One region of the Shewanella maritima genome, then DNA from elsewhere that is predicted to be linked to it. Evidence: riboswitches for the same ligand, from Rfam matches in the RefSeq annotation. Region 1 holds a riboswitch; the other holds the start of a gene.
What was found. A riboswitch is a leader RNA that binds a small molecule or an ion and turns the genes downstream of it on or off. The one in region 1 is predicted to bind cobalamin.

Region 1 (7,646 bases):
GTAACCTGGAAACTCGTGACGGTGAAGTGCTTGCTGAGAACCAACACCTATTGTCGCTAAAAGATAATAACCAAACCGAAAACCTTGAAGTCTTAATTGATGTTGGCGTGACTTCATTCAAGATTGAAGGCCGCTTAAAAGATATTACTTACCTTAAAAACGTCACCGCACATTATCGTCAGCAGCTTGATGCCATTATCGACCGTCGTGATGACCTAGAGTCTATCTCTCATGGTCGCTGTGAGTTTAACTTCACGCCAGATCCTGACAAGAGCTTTAACCGCGGTAAAACAGACTACTTCGTCACTGAGCGTACCCAAACGATTGAGCACTTTAGCTCGCCTAAGTTTATTGGTGAGAAAATCGGCCGGATTAAGCGTATGGGCAAAGACTTTATTGAAATCGATACCACTGAAGCGGGTAAAGACATCACCTTTAATAATGGTGACGGCCTTTGTTACTTTGTGGAGCACTTTGAAAAGCAGCGTTTGTCTGACGATAAAATTGCTGGCTTAAGGGTGAATCGCGCTGATGGTAATGTGCTGCATTTCACTGAAATGCCAAAAGATTTAAAAGTTGGCGTGATGATGTTCCGTAACTTTGACCATAAGTTTGAGTTAGGGTTAAACAAAGAGTCAGCCAAGCGTAAAGTGGCAGTTGATGCATTGTTAACAGATACTGACAATGGCATCGCACTGACTATGCGTGACGTTCATGGCTTTGAAGCGACAGTAGAGTTAGAGTGTGACAAACAAGCCGCTAATGACCAGGCGAAAACCGCAGCTAACTTGAAAAAGCAATTGGGTAAGTTAGGTTCAACTGACTTTGTGCTTAATCAAGCCAAGCTGCGAACTGAGCAAATGTGGTTTATGCCAGCCTCGCAAGTGAACGAGCTGCGTCGCGAAGCCATTGAAAAGCTAACGCAGGTGCGTATTGACGGTTATCAGCGCCCAACGCGTGGCGAGTATGATGCGAGTGCCACTTACCCACAAAAGTCGCTGAGTTTCTTATCGAATGTTGCCAACGAAAAAGCCCGTAGCTTTTATGAGCAGCATGGTGTGATTCAAATTGAAGACACCTATGAGAAAAATAAGATCCTCACCGATGCGCCGTTGATGGTGACTAAGCATTGCTTACGATATAGCTTTAATTTATGTCCGAAAGAAGTAGAAGGCATTAAAGCTGAGCCAATGCACCTAGATATTGGCAAAGACAAGCTTAAATTAGTGTTTGACTGCCAGAAGTGTGAAATGATGATTGTTGGCTCGAATCAACTAGTTAAGCGTTAGTTATCGTTAAAACGATAAATGGGTTAAAAGAAAAAGCCGAATATGCCGCATCAGTGCTGCTCATATTCGGCTTTTTTGATTTTTGCTGTTGGCAACCGCTACAACTAAAGGTCATAAATTCTGCTAATATGGTGTTAAATAAAACAATTTTTATCCAATCCTGTTATTGATAGGATATACTGTTTAGATATTGGACTATCTTTTAGATAAACAATTGCACCTTACGCGCAGCATCCTTTGCGCCAAGTGAGCAATGATTTAGGGCATGGACGATGAATAAACCGACTCAGCTAGCACTGATAGGAGGGCTTATATTATTAAGCACTCCGCTTGTGGTGAGCGCGGTTGATAAGTCTGTGCCAGTTAATCAAGCCCCTCAACAATCCCATGTTTTACCTGCCATCGGCTCTGGCGAGCAAGAAGACTTAGGCATGCCGCAAAACGTGCAGCAGCTAACTAAGTTCGCTAAGCAGTTCGGCTTTTTACCGCCGCAAGATTGGAAGCTGGCGTTTCATGAAATCTTAGGTGATATGTTTATGGCTGAGTTTATTCCTGCTAACGAATCACTTAACGACTGGAGCGGCATGGTGTGTATGCAAGGCTTTAAAGGTTTAGCGAATGACGTTGACCCAGAGCGCTTTTTAGACACCATGGCAGATAAATACCGCGACCATTGCGAAGGCGAGATTATTTATCACAAGCTTGGTGGTTCAAAAGTTGATGACTTAACCGCAGTGCATGGCATTCTTGGCTGCACTGTCATGCCAAATATTCATCACGCCACACCATTTGCGCCGCAAACCTTTTTAACCAAGCTAAAAGGTGAGATAGGCTACTTTACTGTGGTTAGCGGCAGCGAAGATATGTACCTGATCCACAAGTCGATGCGCACCAAAACCTTCACCGTTGAGAATGCGCCCATCACAGTTGAAAACTACCGCGAGTTTATGGCAAAGGATTAATTTCTTTGCTCGCTATACTCTCAACTCACTTTCCTCATTCTTTCATTTACTCCCTATTTCATCCGCAGCCTAACATGAGTCAAGCTCATCATCAGCTATTATCTACAACAGTTTCAGCGGCTTTACAGCAACTCTGCTCCGTCCTAAATGAAATATTCTCTTTTCAGTCGTTTATCGCTCCCGCTGGGGCTGCAACTTGTATATAATCACGCCTCATTCGCATACTGGATGGTATGCGAGTGCAAATGATGATCAATCTTTTGTGGTGCCGATAGTGACAAACACTATTGGATAATCGGGAAAACAGTGTGAACCTGTTACTGCCCCCGCAACGGTGAATGGTGAGAATGTTGGGCGCGGCATTACTTAATGTGCAGCGTTAAAACCGACATTTGTATATCGCTGCAAAGCGATATAGAACCTAAGTCCGGAGACCGGCCCTAAAGATGATTTCGAAGATTTCGGTGGGCAGATCTCGAAGTGTGATATTCAAGTTATTCTCGGTGAAGCTGCTTGCTTATTAACACCTATAAGAAACAACTTGGCTATGTATGACGGCATTCCTGCCCCATTTTTCCTTTTAGGAGTTAAAGGTAAATGGGTACTAAACCAACATTAACTGCATTGGCTATCAGTGCATTCTTTAGCATTTCTTCCGCTCAAGCTGCTGATGAGCAATTAACGGCTTCAAGCGGCGCAAATGACCAAGACATCGAAAAGATCGTGGTCATTGGTCGCAGTGAGCAAACCCCAATTAATATGGCTGCCAATGTGACGGTAATTGACGCTGCAGAGATTGAAATGAGCGGCGCAACTACCATTGAGTCTTTACTGCGCAACCAGGCGGGTATTCAAATTTCTGATAGCAACAGCGGCCCAGTATTTTCAATGCGCGGCTTTGGTTCATCAGGTGCGGCAAATAACACACTCATTTTAGTTGATGGCCGTCGTTTGAATAACATCGATATTTCTGCGCCAACAATTGGTGCTATTCCAGTTAACTTAATTGAACGTGTTGAAGTGCTTTCAGGTAGTGCTGGTGTGCTTTACGGTGATCAGGCTGTTGGCGGCGTTATCAATATTGTGACCCGTGCACCACAAGCCAGTGGCGGTGGTATTGAGCTTTCTGGCGGTAGCTTTAATACGTTAGAAGCTAAAGGTGATATCGCTGGTGAGATTAACGATAACTGGCGCTACTTTTTAGCGGGTAGTCAAAAGAATTCAGACAATTACCGTAAGAATAACGAGAGTAAAACCGCTTCTATTTTAGGTCGTTTGCAATACGCTGATGACGTGCAGGACTTCTTTGTTGAGGCCAACTACTATGATAACCATCGTTTGCTTGCTGGCGCGATTAGTGAAGATGAGTTCAACAAGGACCCACGTCATTCAAATAATGACAGCAGCAAATATACCCATGAAATGACCAACTCAACGCGTTTGGGTTATGTGCGTCAACTCTCTGAGCAGTGGGCAATTGATACAGGTGTTAGTTATACAGATACTTTGACCACAAGCTTTAACTGGTCAGCTAGTCGTAACAAACGCAGCCAATTCGCCTTTTTACCTAAAGCTGTTGGTACTTACCAGTTGGATCAGGGTGAAATGACCATTGTTGCTGGTGCAGACATTCTTAGCGGCAAGGCTGACTTTTCTTCTATGGGGCGTAGCAATACCCAAACTCAGTTAAGTGGCTATGTCCATGCAACCGTGCCATTAACGAGCAGTGTGTCTTACGTTGTGGGTGGCCGTTATGCGAAAGCAAAAGACGATTTAGTCGACCAAGCGGTTTATCCTGCAGGTGTTGATCTAGACCAGTCAGCTCATGCATTTGAGCTAGGTTTGAACTATCGTCCAACTGAGTCACAACGCTTATATGTGCGCGCAGATGATAACTTCCGTTTTGCTAAGGTTGATGAGCAAGCTTATACACCTAAAGGCGTGGTTGGTCTAAAACCTCAGGTTGGTCGCTCGTATGAAGCCGGTTGGGACTTTGCAAGCGGTGCCAACGCGATTAGCATCAACGCTTACCGTTTAGACCTTGAAGATGAAATCATCTTTGATCCAAGTGCTGAAAAGCCTGAGGGTGGTAACTTCAACGGCGCTAACGTTAACGCGGAAGCTTCGCGTCGTTACGGCGTACATGCAAAATACGAAGTTAGTTTCGCCAAAGCTTGGTTGTGGGGTATCGAGTATAACTATATCGATGCTGAGTTTACCGAAGGCGTTAACAAAGGCAAAAAGCTGTCTTGGGTTGCTGAGCATTCAGGTCGCAGCTTTATTAACTACGATATCACTGACAACCTACAAACCTTTTTAGAGGCGAGCTATACCGGCGATCGCTTCATGCAGGGCGACAATGCCAATGTTGGGAACAAGATTGATAGTTACCTGCTGACTAACCTTGCAGTTAACTATAACCGTGGTGACTGGAAAGCTAGCCTACGTGTCGATAACCTGTTCGATAAACAGTATGTTAGCTCTGGTTATTTCTCAACTTGGGGTAATGGTTACTACTCAGGTACTGGGCGTGAAATTCGTTTAACCGCAGGCTACCGTTTCTAATAAATTTGATAGAGACAGCATTGAAGATAATAGCCAGCACACTATGCTGGCTTTTTTTGTATTCTTTGGTGCTGATAGCTTGACCTAGGGCTCACTTCTATGGATAAATTCCAAGGTAAAAATAATAACAAGGTGCTGGATAAATATGACGTCATTAGAGCGTGAAGTGTTCGATCAGGTACGAGCTATCATTAGCAATGAAGAGCAAGTGTTAGGTCGCCGAGACATTCTCACTCCGCTAAAAAAAGCCTTAATCAATGAAGCTGATATTCGTGTGGTTATCGATACAGTATCGGCCGACCCCGCGTTAGCTGCGCACTTACTTATTCGCGCCAATTCAGCTCAAGCCGCAGGCGCTGTGCAATCAAAAAATCGCAGTGTGAAAGATGCGCTTATCCGTTTAGGGCAGGTGAATATTTATCGCTACGCTTTTGCGTTTTATTTAAAAGAGCGACTTGATGCTTTAGTTGAGCCATACCGTAAGTTAGTACACGGTTATTGGCAGCTAACTGAGGATATTGCCAGCTCTGCTTTAGAGTTAATTAAGCAAGATGTTGATGCAGGCAAGCAGGTCAATATTGATGTTGACGAAGTGCAAACCCTGGCGCTATTTAGTGTGTTTGGCCAGGTGATCACTTTAACTGCGTTTGCTTATTTAAATGCCAATGCTGAGCCGCCGCTGTCACTGCGAATCGTAAAGTCGATAATTGATAAGCAACAAAAATCGTTGTCATTAGATGCGTTTGAAAATTTAGGCTTAGATGACGATTTAAAGCAGGAGTTTATGGTTGCCCATAACCTCGCACAAACCACAAACCCTAATTCGGCAGGGCTTGTGCTAAGGCGAGTATTGGCCAAGAGACAACTGCTGATTAACCCTTTGTAAGCGAGCAGTTGCTTTATAAGTGAGCTGTTCCTGTAAAGCGGTATTAATTCATGCGCTGTAGTTTTAGCCCTTCCTGAGCGACTAGCTCAAACCATTTATGGATGAGGTTGGTGTTGGTTGTGTTGCGACGATACGCACCAAACAGCGGCCTCTTCAATCCTTCACTGCCTAGTTTTAGCGCTTTCAAGCTCAAGCCTTGACCCTCATTCATAGACCAGTTCGGCAAAGTCGTCACGCCGTCATTACAGGCGACACGTTGCAGCAGCATAGGTGTGAGCTCACATTGCTTTTGCACTCCAGGTTCAACACCTGCTGGCTCCAAAAAGTGTTTGTATAAATCAAGTTTAGTTAGCGGCACTGGATAGCTAATAATGGCTTGCTGGCCTAAGTCGCTTGGCGCAACCACAGATTTTGCAGCAAGTGGATGCTCGGTCGAAACCAGAAGTTTAACTTCAAAGTCGAATAGATGTTGATACGACACCGTGTGCCCCGGCACAGGGTCTGAAGTCAATACAATATCCAGCTCACCAGACTGCAGCGCATTGAGCGAGTCAAATGCATAGCGGCTAGAAATATCGATTTGTGCCTGTGGAAATTGAGCTTTGAACTCTTCAATGACAGGCATTAGCCAGCGAAAGCAGCTATGACACTCGATGCCCAGTTTAAAGCTTTGGGCTTCTCCCTCTAGGCCGCGTTTCAGATCAGACTCAGTTTCGATCACTTTCGGCAGAATTTCTTCGGCAAGATCGAGCAAGCGCGCACCTTCATGGGTAAAGGCTAACGGTTTGCTTTTACGAACAAAAATCGCAGAGTTAATGCGAGTTTCCAGTTCCTTAATTTGATGTGACAAGGCAGATTGAGTTACAAAGCGCTTCTTTGCTGCGCCCGCTAAACTGCCGCTCTCTTTTAACGCCATTAAAGTGCGAAGGTGTCTTAGCTCTATCATTTTGTCCCCACATGAAATCTGTTCACGTTGCCATTGAAATCAATTCGATTGATTGCATTCAGACTAACACAATAAACTTCTAGACGTCCAGACGCCTGTGTAATTTTTTTACATATAGGCAACAATTACTGCTGTGTTAGGAGAAAAGGGTATGAAAATTACAAACTTAGGATTTCCAAGGATTGGTCGTGATCGCGAGTTAAAGTTCGCTTTAGAGCAATATTGGCGCGGAGAGATTGATCAGGCGCAGTTAGAAGCTCAAGCGCTAACCCTTAAGCAAACTCACTGGCAATGGCAGGCTGACGCCGGTATCGAGTTTATTCCGGTTGGCGACTTTGCATACTATGACCATGTTTTAACGTTAAGCGCGATGCTCAATGTTATTCCGGCGCGCCATCGCCAACTCAATGCAGACGGCACTGCAGCAAAGATTACCCTAGACACTTTGTTCAATATTGCCCGAGGCGCTGAGGTGAATGGCGAGCAAGCAAGTGCGAGCGCAATGAAGAAGTTTTTTAATACTAACTATCATTATCAAGTACCTGAATTAGAACAAGATCAGGTGTTTGAGTTGGCATTTGAACAGATCTTTGAAGAGGTAGAGCAGGCTAAAGCCTGCGGTCATCAGCCAAAACCTGTGTTACTTGGCCCGGTGAGCTTTTTAGCCTTGTCTCAAGCAAAAGGCGAGTTCGACAAGCTGCAACTATTGACGAAATTACTGCCAGTTTATGAAATTATATTACAGCGATTTGCAGAGCAAGGTGTGACTTGGGTGCAGTTTGATGAGCCTATACTCGCTAGCGAGCTGAGTCAGAGCTGGCAGCAGGCGATTAGCCAAACTTATCAGTATTTTGCTGATAGCAAGCCCTCGTCTATTAAAGTCTTACTCGCTAGTTATTATGGTGACATTCAGCACCATGCCCAGCTTGTAAATCAACTGCCGGTTGAAGGTCTGCATATTGACCTGATTGCGGGCAACCAGACTGCAGCGGCGTTTT
Region 2 (7,646 bases), 2.2 Mb from region 1:
AAGGTCATCAAAGTGGATATTACGAAAGCCTGGGTCATTTACATCTGGACTGATAGAGCAAGTACGGTTAGTTGGGCCAAGCACACCGGCAACAAAACAGCGACGACCTGTCTCGGCCTCTACTTCATCTGCGGCTTCACGGGCAAGGCGCGCACCTTCAAAGTTAATTTCGGCTGACTGCGCTTGCATATCGTAGTCGGCCATGGCGATGGTGGTCGCATTGAAGGTATTGGTCTCAAGAATGTCACAACCTGCGAGCAGATATTCGCGGTGGATTTGCTTGATGATATTTGGCTGGGTTAACACCAGCATGTCATTGTTGCCTTTGACATCGCAGTGCCAGTCTTTAAAACGCTCACCTCTAAAGTCAGCTTCTTCAAGCTTGTAGTCCTGGATCATGGTACCCATAGCGCCATCTAAAAACAGCGTGCGCTGCTCTAGCAATTGCTCTATTTGCTGTAGGGTTTGGCTATGGGAACGCGCTTTATCCATTACTAAGGTACCTCTAAGTAAGCTTTTACTGTCGTTTATCATCCGCGTGTAGCATTGTGCTGAGTATTATTTATTACCACAATGTCGCTAGTTAACTAACTATTTATGGGTATTTAATGATTTAAATAACTAAACTAGTTGAGTCTAGCAGTTCGGAGTTTTAGACTTTTATACGTATAGACGTCCATAATAAGCGAGTTGCTTAGAATAGAGCAAGGCGGTTTTATGAAAATTATTAAGTTGTGGTTATTGCGCCACGGTGAATGTGAGGGCGGACAAATTCTGCGTGGTAAGGTTGATGTCGCGTTATCTGATGCTGGACAAGCACAAATGAGCCGCGCAGCATCACGCATTGAGCCAAGCGTTGATAGAGTGTTTAGCTCATCGCTGCAGCGCTGCGCCAATTGGAGTCAGGGGTACGCAAAGGAAAAATCCCTTGAATGTCAGCTGGTTGAAGGGCTAGAAGAAATCGACTTTGGCGTGTGGGATGGGCAATCTTTCGAGCAGCTTTATCAAGACTATGATGAACAAATGCAAGCCTACTGGTGCGATCCATGGGATGAGCAACATACTCCAGAAAATGGTGAGTCTTTATTGAGTTTTCAGCAGCGGGTGTTGCTAGCATTAGAGCCTGTGATTAATCAGGTGGCGCAGATTGAACCTGATACCAATATTAGTGCCAATATGAGCTCCAACACTCATGTTAATCACAGTGGGGAAACAGAGGCATTTGTGCCTAGCGCGCTAATAGTGACTCACGGCGGGGTGATAAAAGCCTTGCTGGCACATGTATTAAGTACGGGGCAAACAGCCTCAATGTTCAGTCACTTTAAACTGCCTTATGCTGCGCTGTTAAGTTTGGATGTGTATGTCGAGGGCGATGATATTGATAACTGTCAGTTTTGTTTGAACTGGCCTGAAATATAAAGGATTTTGTAACGGCTATTGGAGAGTCGCTTAAGTTAAGCGATAATCAAAGCGTTATATGAAGGTTGACCTCAATTGTGAATGTCTATCGCACCTGTTATTCATGTGTATTGGGAGTATATGAGCTTTGAGGTAGCAAGCCTCTTTAGCAGGGATGCTAAAGTGGAGCCCATAATGTAAAGATAGGGGACGATTTTACGGCGTCTTGCGCTATCAAAGTTCGTGTGCTCCGATGGTTAGAGCAGTCATGCTCTTGCCTTGACGGTTAACCCATATTTAAATTCATTTTGATTTGGCATCAGGGAATCGGGCAATCCCGAACTGTACCCGCAACTGTGATGGTGGTTATTGTTTAACTTCACCTTTGAAGTGAGTGAAGTTAGTGAAACAAGCCGCCTAAGTCAGATACCTATGCCGATGTCTTGCAGATGTCCTGCAGGATAAATCAAATCCAGTTTACCTAATTGATGCTGAGCGGGTTACTCAGCGGAGTAGTTTATGACAGCCATTTCTGTATCCGCCGTGAGTTGGACGGTGGGTAAACAGCTTATTCTTGATGATGTGAGTTTGTGTCTTGATAAAGGCAAGATGCTCGGCGTTATCGGCCCGAATGGTGCGGGTAAATCTAGCTTGCTGCGCTGCTTATACCGCTACATCACCCCAGATAGCGGTGACATTACCTTGTTAGGCAAACCGATTGAGGAATACTCGTCGCAGTCATTAGCCCTCAATGTTGCTGTGGTGCAACAAGATACCCCAGCCCATGTGGAGTTAACTGTTACTCAGCTAGTGACGATGGGGCTGACTCCGCACAAAGGGTTAATGGCAAGGCTTACCAAAGAAGATAAACAGCAAGTGAGTGATGCGATTGAGCAGGTAGGGCTGCGCGATAAAGCCTTGCAGATGTTCAATGCGCTTTCAGGTGGTGAGAAACAACGAGTGCTCATTGCCCGCGCCATAGTGCAGCAGCCACAAATTTTGGTGCTAGATGAACCGACTAACCACTTAGATGTGCGCTATCAAATTCAAATTCTTGAGCTGGTAAAAAGTCTAGGCATTACCGTGATTGCCTCAATTCATGACTTAAACCTCGCAAGCGCCTTGTGTGATGAGTTAGTTATGTTGCATCAAGGCAAAGTGGTTGCCCATGGAGAGCCTAAAACGGTACTGACCGAATCTCGCATTGGTGATGTATTTGGTGTGTGCTGCCAGGTAGGTGAGCATCCACAAAACCAAAGCCCATTGATTACTTATTTCTATGGTTACCAAGGTTCAAGCGAGCTTAATACTCCTAGCTATAGCAAATATTCTCAACTGGACTCGGAGTTTGGGTCAAAGGAGTCTGCGCAATGCTAGGGCGGTTAACTAAACCAATAGCGCAGGTAGATAAACAGACGCAGCGCTACTATCTCGCTTGTGTGTTAACTGGCATCATGCTGATGATTACCCCGATACTGGCAGCCAGCTTTGGCGCAGCCAATATTGGCTTTAGCGATATTGTAACTGGCTTAGGCGCTAAAGTTTTCGGCGCTACTTTTTCGGGCGCTGCAGGTTCAGGTAGTGAGTCTGTATCCCCATTAGTTGAGCGCATCGTTTTTGAGCTTCGTTTTCCTCGGGTTATTCTGGCGTTTGTGGCAGGCGCTGGCCTTGCCATTGCGGGCAGTGTGCTGCAAACCGTGACTCGCAACCCACTGGCCGACCCTTATTTATTTGGCATAAGTGCTGGCGCATCATTTGGCGCTGTGGTGGTATTTAGCTTATTTGGGCAGTGGTTTGACTATTCATTGCTCGCCCAATGGCAAGATAACCCGCTTGCGCAGTTAAGCTTGCCAATCGGTGCATTTATAGGCGCTAGCTTGTCGGTGCTGCTGGTGCTGGCTTTATCCGGCAGTGGATTACATGCGCAAATTGAGCGCATGTTGTTGTCGGGCGTTGCCACCTCATTCATGTTTAGCGCACTTACCACACTAGTGTTGTATTTTTCAGACCCGCAAGCGGCAGCGTCGGTACTGTTTTGGACCTTAGGCAGTTTTGCCAAAGCCAGTTGGAGCGGCTTGCTATTGCCCACGCTGGTGGTGGTTGGCGGCTTGCTGGTGATTTTAGCATTTAAACGACAAATTATGGCGCTGCAGGCGGGCGATGAGTCTGCGCACACGCTGGGTGTTAATGTGGCGCGTTTGCGTTTAAGCATGTTGTTACTTTGTTCTCTAATCACTGCGGTGCTGGTGGCAAGCTGCGGAGGCATCGGATTTGTTGGCTTGATGATCCCGCATACTATACGCTTGTGCCTACCTGGGCGGTCGCCATTATTACTTACTGCCTTGTTTGGCGGATTATTTTTAGTTTGGGTTGATGTGGTCGCTAGATGCATCCTAGCGAATCAGGAACTGCCGGTGGGGATTATTACCTCAGCCATTGGTAGTGTATTTTTCTTATTAATTTTACGTCGCCGTCGTTAACTCACTGAGTTCAGTGCCCGGCGTTATTAGATTTTGTACTTCGGAGTCAAGATGTTTGCAGTAGATCCGGTTAGTCGCAAGTTTGATGAGCAAATCGCTCTCACCATTAATCAAAAAACCAAGCCGTTAGGCGCTTTGGGTAAATTAGAGCCGCTAGCTGCGCAAATTGCTAGAGTGCAGCTCAGCAAAGATTCTGAATGTAAAAAGTTGGAAATCACCCAACCCGGCATGTTGGTATTTGCTGGCGACCATGGCATTGCCAAGTTTGGCGTGTCGATTGCGCCGATTGATGTCACCAGACAAATGGTGCAAAACTTTGTTGCTGGCGGCGCAGCGATTAACGTGTTTAGCAAGCAAATGGGCTTTAACCTTGAAGTGATTGATTGCGGTATCGCGAAACCATTGGATAACTATCGCGGTGTCACTCAGCATAGATTAGGTGAAGGTACCAACGCCATTCACCAAGCGCCTGCGATGAGTATTGATCAAGTTCGTCACGGCTTTGGTTACGCAGAAGAAGTGGTTGAGCGTCATCATTTATCTGGCTCAAACCTCATTGCGTTAGGTGAAATGGGCATAGGTAACACCTCTGCGGCAACGGCAATGATGGCAGCGTTATTGGAGCTAGATGTAAGCCGCTGTGTTGGTCGCGGCACAGGTATTGATGATAAAACCTTTGAGCGTAAATCTGCCCTAATTAACGAGGCGCTGAAACTGCACCGCAGTAAGCTTGTATCTCCTATCCACATTTTGGCGCACTTAGGCGGTTTTGAAATTGTGCAAATGACTGGCGCTATTATGGCGGCTGCAGACCGTAAAATGATGGTGATTATCGATGGCTTTATTGCCACAGCGGCAGCGATTGCTGCGGTTAAACTGCACCCAGATGCGCGCGATTACTTAATCTTTGCTCATAAATCTAATGAGCAAGGACACAGAATCATGCTTGAGCACTTAAAAGCTGAGCCACTGCTAGATTTAGATATGCGTTTAGGTGAGGGCACGGGTGCGGCGTTAGCGCTGCCACTGGTTCAAGCTGCAATTAACTTTTATAACGACATGGCAAGCTTTGCCGCAGCTGGTGTTGAAGATGTGGTTTAGTCGTTTTTTCGCGGTCACTTTAAGCCTCAATTAATTTGATCAGTTTATGACTTAAAAGGGAAGTGTTATAGATGGAAAAGCCGAGCGTGAGTGCAAGTCAGCTAAATCTGTTGTTAGTTGCGCTTAGCTTTTTCACTCGCATCCCTGTGCCTAAGTGGGTCGATTATGGCGATGATAATTTGAATCGCGCCAGTCGTTACTTTGGCATGGTTGGTTTGCTGGTGGGCGCACTCTCTGCACTGGTGTTTTATCTGGCTCAGCTAGTGTTACCTATCGGCGTTGCGGTAATGCTGTCGATGATCGCCAGTGTGCTGATCACTGGCGGTTTTCATGAAGATGGTTTAGCCGACACCGCCGACGGTTTTGGTGGCGGTTGGACACTAGAAGACAAGCTCAACATTATGAAAGACTCGCGCCTTGGTACCTATGGCGCGTTAGCGCTAGTGCTGACACTGGCGCTTAAATGGCAGTTGTTGATTGAGCTGGCACTATACAGCCCATGGGTGGCTTGTAGCGCATTAGTTGTTGCGCATACGCTTAGCCGTGTGCTGGCGTCGAGCATGATATTTACCGAAAACTATGTGCAAGATATTGATGTCAGTAAAGTGAAGCCGCTGGCTAACGAGCAGCACATTAATGACTTAATGATTCTATTGCTGACGGGATTAGCTGTGTTGTTTTGTTTACCGTCAGTGGCAGGGTTTAGTTTATTAGTGGGTCTTTATATTCTTAGGCAGTTGCTATGCTTTGGTTTTAATCGTCAAATTGGTGGCTACACGGGCGATACCTTAGGGGCAAGTCAGCAAGTCGCTGAAATTGTCTGTTATATGATTTTATTGGCAGTGGGGTTTAATTCATGATCCAACTTATTCTAGGCGGTGCCCGCAGTGGCAAAAGTCACTTTGGTGAGTCAGCGGTAGCAAAGTTTGCCAACCTTGGTCAGTCTTGCGTTTATTTGGCAACCGCACAGGCGTTTGATGATGAAATGCACCAACGCATTGAGCGTCATCAGCAAGACCGCGCCCACGTGACCCATCCCGAGCTAAAGATTGAGTGGCAGTTATTAGAAGAGCCACTGTATCTAGCTGAAACCCTCAAACTGATTGATAAACCTAATCAAACCATCTTTGTTGATTGCCTAACCCTTTATTTAACCCAGCATTTGCTAAAACAAGGTGACAGCAGCGACGAAGCGGTTGCGCTGCGTGATGCTCAGCCCAACGCTATTGTTCGCGCCCAGTTAGATAAGGTCAATCTCAGCCAGAACTGGCAGCAACAAAAGCAGCAGTTATTAGCGGTATTGCCAAAAATGAAATCAAATTTGGTCATTGTTAGTAACGAAGTTGGCTCAGGCATAGTGCCGATGGGTGAGTTGTCGCGCGAGTTTGTTGATGAAGCAGGCTGGCTGAATCAGGCTATTGCTCAAATCGCTGACCAAGTAACACTGGTGGTTGCAGGTTTGCCACTGAGTTTAAAAGGCGATAAATAATCGACAAAGCGGCTGCGTTTAAAGCAACCCAAACCCATAAAAGATAACCCAGCAAGCCAATCAAAAGAGTAACGACAGCCCTTGTCTAAAGATTTAAATAAAAGTTCCAACAAAGAGTTATTGCAAACCGAGCAGGTTACTGGCGCATTAATGGTGCAAGGCACCACCTCAGATGCAGGTAAAAGCACGTTAGTTGCCGGCCTTTGCCGTTTGTTTACTCGCATGCTTTCCCACCAAGGTGTGAACTGTGATGCTCGCGTTGCGCCATTTAAGCCACAGAATATGGCGCTCAATAGCGCAGTTACCGCAGATGGTGGCGAGATAGGCCGCGCCCAAGCACTGCAAGCCATAGCTGCCAAACAGCCGCTGCATACCGACTTTAACCCTGTGCTACTAAAACCAAGCTCAGATACTGGCGCGCAGGTGATTATTCACGGCAAGGCGTTATCAACGCTCGAAGCAAAAGCGTTTTTTGGGCCAGAAAGTAAACACTATAAATCGCTAGCATTAAAAGCCGTACTTGAGTCATACAACAGGCTTAAACAGCAATACCAATTAGTGTTTATTGAAGGAGCTGGCAGCCCTGCTGAGATTAACCTGCGTGAAGGCGATATTGCCAATATGGGCTTTGCTGAACAAGCTGATTGCCCAGTGATTATCATCGCAGACATTGATAAAGGCGGTGTGTTCGCTCACCTTGTTGGCACCCTAGCGCTGCTGAGTGAGTCTGAGCAAGCCAGAGTAAAAGGCTTTGTAATAAACCGTTTTCGCGGTGATATTAGCTTGCTGCAACCTGGCATTGATTGGCTAGAACAGCACACCCAAAAGCCAGTACTTGGAGTACTGCCTTATTTGCATGATCTGCATTTAGACGCTGAAGATGCGCTTGTTTCAGGCGGCGCAGTAACCACTAAGCAAGCACTGAATGTACTGGTATTAGTGCTGCCACGCATTAGTAATCACACTGACTTTGACCCGCTAAGGCTGCACCCACAAGTTAACTTTAACTACGTTAGCATTAATGATGATGCCAAAGCCGCATTCGAGCAGGCTGATTTAGTTATCTTGCCCGGCAGTAAGAGTGTACGCGCCGATTTAGCTTTCCTAAAGCAGCAGGGCTGGGATGAATTACTGCTAAGACACCTTCGCTACGGCGGCAAGGTTATTGGTATTTGTGG

Region 2: it holds a riboswitch for cobalamin, as region 1 does, so the genes downstream of both, EXU30_RS15155 (ABC transporter ATP-binding protein) here and EXU30_RS04640 (TonB-dependent receptor) in region 1, are expected to answer to the same signal.

Annotation. Positions count from the first base shown of each region.
Region 1 covers NZ_CP036200.1:1,102,786-1,110,431, reverse strand. Annotated here, with positions in the region: gene EXU30_RS04650 (peptidase U32 family protein) at 1-1,289, shown strand, start outside; gene EXU30_RS04645 (hypothetical protein) at 1,562-2,251, shown strand; cobalamin riboswitch at 2,498-2,708, shown strand; gene EXU30_RS04640 (TonB-dependent receptor) at 2,849-4,816, shown strand; gene EXU30_RS04635 (HDOD domain-containing protein) at 4,962-5,702, shown strand; gene EXU30_RS04630 (LysR family transcriptional regulator) at 5,746-6,648, opposite strand; gene metE (5-methyltetrahydropteroyltriglutamate--homocysteine S-methyltransferase) at 6,800-7,646, shown strand, end outside.
Region 2 covers NZ_CP036200.1:3,575,748-3,583,393, forward strand. Annotated here, with positions in the region: gene metH (methionine synthase) at 1-492, opposite strand, end outside; gene EXU30_RS15150 (histidine phosphatase family protein) at 718-1,419, shown strand; cobalamin riboswitch at 1,680-1,845, shown strand; gene EXU30_RS15155 (ABC transporter ATP-binding protein) at 1,918-2,775, shown strand; gene EXU30_RS15160 (FecCD family ABC transporter permease) at 2,769-3,878, shown strand; gene cobT (nicotinate-nucleotide--dimethylbenzimidazole phosphoribosyltransferase) at 3,930-4,979, shown strand; gene EXU30_RS15170 (adenosylcobinamide-GDP ribazoletransferase) at 5,051-5,839, shown strand; gene cobU (bifunctional adenosylcobinamide kinase/adenosylcobinamide-phosphate guanylyltransferase) at 5,836-6,468, shown strand; gene EXU30_RS15180 (cobyric acid synthase) at 6,619-7,646, shown strand, end outside.